Regions from separate parts of the Finegoldia sp. P3-F-LR genome, predicted to be linked through region 2. Evidence: a T-box and tRNA genes for the amino acid it is inferred to sense, from the RefSeq annotation. Region 2 holds a T-box; the other holds one or more tRNA genes.
What was found. The T-box of region 2 lies ahead of pheS (phenylalanine--tRNA ligase subunit alpha). A T-box ahead of a tRNA ligase gene usually reads a tRNA of that ligase, here a tRNA-Phe.
Positions count from the first base shown of each region.

Region 1: it has a tRNA-Phe gene. The T-box ahead of pheS (phenylalanine--tRNA ligase subunit alpha) is inferred to sense a tRNA for this amino acid. The anticodon was not compared.

Region 1 covers NZ_JBRFJE010000037.1:2,012-4,254, reverse strand. Annotated here, with positions in the region: tRNA gene ACU68U_RS09120 (tRNA-Asp) at 24-100, shown strand; tRNA gene ACU68U_RS09115 (tRNA-Thr) at 107-182, shown strand; tRNA gene ACU68U_RS09110 (tRNA-Tyr) at 209-293, shown strand; tRNA gene ACU68U_RS09105 (tRNA-Gly) at 332-405, shown strand; tRNA gene ACU68U_RS09100 (tRNA-Arg) at 411-487, shown strand; tRNA gene ACU68U_RS09095 (tRNA-Gln) at 495-571, shown strand; tRNA gene ACU68U_RS09090 (tRNA-Lys) at 576-651, shown strand; tRNA gene ACU68U_RS09085 (tRNA-Ser) at 657-745, shown strand; tRNA gene ACU68U_RS09080 (tRNA-Ser) at 765-855, shown strand; tRNA gene ACU68U_RS09075 (tRNA-Ile) at 876-952, shown strand; tRNA gene ACU68U_RS09070 (tRNA-Phe) at 1,022-1,097, shown strand; tRNA gene ACU68U_RS09065 (tRNA-Trp) at 1,098-1,172, shown strand; gene ACU68U_RS09060 (hypothetical protein) at 1,260-1,433, opposite strand.
Region 2 covers NZ_JBRFJE010000001.1:179,515-181,757, forward strand. Annotated here, with positions in the region: gene pheT (phenylalanine--tRNA ligase subunit beta) at 1-174, opposite strand, end outside; gene pheS (phenylalanine--tRNA ligase subunit alpha) at 183-1,205, opposite strand; T-box leader at 1,243-1,430, opposite strand; gene ACU68U_RS00875 (TrmH family RNA methyltransferase) at 1,450-2,181, opposite strand; gene ACU68U_RS00880 (potassium channel family protein) at 2,159-2,243, opposite strand, start outside.

The DNA of each region.
Region 1 (2,243 bases), on a different contig from region 2:
ACGAAAACAAAATTCTAACACAAGGCCCGGTAGTTCAGTTGGTTAGAATGCCAGCCTGTCACGCTGGAGGTCGACGGTTCAAGTCCGTTCCGGGTCGCCAAGTTATGCTGGTGTAGCTCAATTGGTAGAGCAACTGACTTGTAATCAGTAGGTTAGGGGTTCAAGTCCTCCCACCAGCTCCACAAATCCTTTTTAAACAAAGGGTTATGGAGGAGTTCCCGAGTGGCCAAAGGGGACGGACTGTAAATCCGTTACTTTATGTTTCGGTGGTTCAAATCCACCCTCCTCCACCAATTAAATTTTACAGAATAATAAGATTAATTACCTATATGCGGGTGTAGCTCAGTGGTAGAGCCCCAGCCTTCCAAGCTGGTTGCGAGGGTTCGATTCCCTTCACCCGCTCCAATTAAGCACCTATAGCTCAGCTGGATAGAGCAACGGACTTCTAATCCGTGTGCCGGAGGTTCGAATCCCCCTAGGTGCGCCAATAATAGTGGGGTGTCGCCAAGTTGGTAAGGCACAAGACTTTGACTCTTGCATTCCACAGGTTCGAGTCCTGTCACCCCAGCCAATATGGTTCATTAGCTCAGATGGTAGAGCACCTGACTTTTAATCAGGGTGTCCCGGGTTCGAGTCCCGGATGAGCCACCAAATGTGGAGAGGTATCGAAGTGGTCATAACGAGGCGGTCTTGAAAACCGTTTGGGGGCAACCCCGCGTGGGTTCGAATCCCACCCTCTCCGCCATTTTAAATTACTTTATTTAGGAGAAATACTCAAGTGGCTGAAGAGGCTCCCCTGCTAAGGGAGTAGATCCTTAACGGGATGCGAGGGTTCAAATCCCTCTTTCTCCGCCAAGAATATATGATTTATTCTTGGGCCTTTAGCTCAGTTGGTTAGAGCGCCCGGCTCATAACCGGTAGGTCCCGGGTTCGAGTCCCTGAAGGCCCACCAATTTATTTCTTGATTTATTCAAGAAATATTTTTTTATAATGTTGAAATCATTTCCTAAATAAAGTACGTGCCCAGATAGCTCAGTCGGTAGAGCAAAGGACTGAAAATCCTTGTGTCGCTGGTTCGATTCCGGCTCTGGGCACCAAGGGGATTAGTTCAGTGGTAGAACGTCGGTCTCCAAAACCGGATGTCAGGGGTTCAAGTCCTCTATCCCCTGCCACGACTATACGGCTTGTTTCTATGTGTTATTAAACGTTGAAAACAAGCCGTTTTTGTTTTTTCATTTTACTATGTGATACATATTTTATTATAAAACGTAACAATGAATGATGTATTTGTCTACTTGTAGTTGTTTTATGTATAGTTGTGATGTGTACTCGTAAATTGGGTTTATTTGTTTCTCATTCAGTTTGAATGCTAAGTAATCGGCTTCTTTTTCTGTTTGAGTTTTTTGTGATGTTAGTTTTGAATTCTGGATCATTTTACTCGTGTAGTACTGCGTGTCCTATTTCGTGGGTCAAAAACTAAATTGTGTAAATGTTTTTGTATGTTATGAGATGAAGATGATTTTTTGATAATGTGGTTTACATATTCTGTGGCATTACTGCGTATTATTAGTTGTTCTTGATATTTTGTTAGTTTTTTTGTTTTAGTTTTTATTTTATCTTCTATTAAATCTGATTTGTTATTTGATAATTGATCTGATATTTTTTGAATTTTAACAATTCTAGAGTAATATTTTAAGTTTATCCAATTTGACACAGTTATTTCAGGATAATCTAATATCCTAGCAAGTTGTGTTTAAGTTAATCTTCTTATATTAAGATAATATTTAATTTTCTCAACGAAAGTGTTTTTTTGGTTGCCACGTCGTTGCGCCTTCTTATTTACTACAGTTATATATTCTAATATTATCTATTTAAATAAAAATACATTAGCATAAAAAAAAAGTCTGATGAAAATCTAATAAAATTGGCTTTAATAACTGCAATTATCAGTCTATCTCAAAACATTATAGATTTAATCATCAAACTTCTTGATATGTGGGGAGTTAATCCTCACAGGCTATTAGCTTATTTTTATAATATATGAGAAATTGGTATAAGGCAATATAATATGTCTTGGTGTTTATTATAGTTTTTGATTTGATTATGATGGCTTTTAAACTGAGTAGGTAGAAGAAAAAAAAGTAGGCTTTATTAAGCAACTGGATGCTGCAATAACTAGCATTATAAGCCTACTTAAAGAACTAGGGTTTATAGCATGTTACCTATATGGTGATTTTAAATCA
Region 2 (2,243 bases):
TGGATGCTTATCAATTTTCTTTATTTGAGCTACAATTAATTTATCGTTTAAATATTTACTTTTATCTATAACCGATTCAACGTGACTTCCTGTTTCAGAAAGTCTGTCTGTAATAGTTTTTATCGATTCGTCTACATCGACGTAATCTTTAAGCCAATTAATAGGTAATAACATATTTCCTCCTAGAATTGTTCCAAAAATCTCTTATCGTTATCGTACAACAATCTTATATTGTCGATTTTGTGTTTTACCATTGTAATCCTATCAACTCCCATACCAAATGCAAATCCAGTATAAACTTCAGGATCTATTCCACAATTTCTTAAAACATTTGGATGAACCATTCCACATCCTAAAAGTTCCATACTCCAACCTGTATCGTTGCAACTTGGGCATCCTTCGCCTTTACAATCGAAGCAAGTGACATCTACTTCCATTGAAGGTTCTGTAAATGGAAAATAATGCGGTCTAAATCTAGTTTCTATTTCTTCTCCAAATAAGTTTTTGATGAAAATATTGATTGTATCCATTAAGTTAGCCATAGTAACGCCTTTGTCAACAACCAATCCTTCGATTTGATGGAACATTGGTGAATGTGTATCATCTACATCATCAAATCTAAAAGTTCTTCCCGCAGAAACCATTCTAATAGGTGGTTTTTGAGCTTTCATTGTTCTGATTTGTACACTTGATGTGTGAGGTCTAAGTACAGTTTTATCATCCAAATAAAAAGTATCAGATAAAGATCTTGAAGGATGATATTTTGGCGAATTTAATAAATCGAATGTATTTTCAACCGTATCAATTTCAGGACCATCTACAATATCAAATCCCATTGTTTGGAACAAATTTTCCAATTGGATTATCGTTTCATTAAGTGGATGTCTGTGAGAAATCTCTCTGACACCTCTATTTGCAGTTACATCTAATTCTTCTTCTTTTAATTTAATCTTTTTTTGCTCTTGTTTTAATTGTTCAAATTTATTGGACAATAATTCTTCAATTTCAGATCTAACCTCATTTGCTAATTGTCCCATAACCGGTCTTTCTTCTTTAGAAAGTTTACCCATATTTCTTAGAACAAGTGTCAAATCACCTTTTTTGCCAAGAACTTTTACTCTAATATCTTCTAAAGATTTTAAATCACTGGCATTATCGATTAAACCAACAGTTTCTTCTTTAATTTTCAAAATTTCTTCTTTCATTATTTTCTCCTTAAACAATAAAAAAATCCCTCATCCCATATGGGACGAAAGATTGTATTTCCGCGGTACCACCCAAATTATGATAACATCACTCGCAAGTTTAACGCACTCTACACGGCTATATTAGCAACTTCAAAGCGAACCAACAAAATTCGATAAATATGTCACACCAACCCATATCTCTCTTTGTATCTAGTTTTGTATTTTCTTCTTCAACATTTTTAATTATTTTATAATATAACTACTAATTTGTCAATTTTGATAGGTAAAACATACTCAAACTAGCAGCTATAGAAGCATTTAATGATTCTGTTACATTATCCATAGGAATTATCAAAAATTCATCAGCGTATTTTTTTATTTCATTACTAATTCCATTTGCTTCATTTCCAATTATTAGAACATGTTTTTCTTTGTCCTTAATTTCAAGAATACTTTTAGAATTTTTCTCCAAAGATGTCTCATAAATTTTAAATCCATTTGATTTATAATTCTCTAAAACATCAATACTTTCATAAGAAATATTTATTCTGAATAAGCTACCCATAGCACTTCTAATAGTTTTCAAATTATAAATATCGCAACTATTGTCAGATAAAATAATTTTATCATAATCAAAAGCTTCTGCACTTCTTATTATTGTCCCCAAATTTCCTGGATCGTTTATACATTCAAGAAATAGAATTTTATCTGTATCCTTATCTTTGTTCGCAATAAAATCAACTACACAAATTATACCTTCAGGATTGTTCATTTCGCTGAGACTGTTGAAAGTTTTTGAATCAAAACAAACACAACCATCAATAATTTCTTCGCCTTCTCTTAGTATTATTTGTTTGATATTTAAATTTGATTTAATCGCTTCTTCATAAAGCTTATAACCTTCTATTACAAATTCGTTATACTTGTACCTATATTTTTTCTTATAAAGTGATTTTACGTGTTTGTATATTTTATTTGAAGTAGAGGTTATCATCTTTATCACCTGTTTCAGTAATTTTGTCCAAATCTTTATTTGATCCAACTACTATCAAGTAA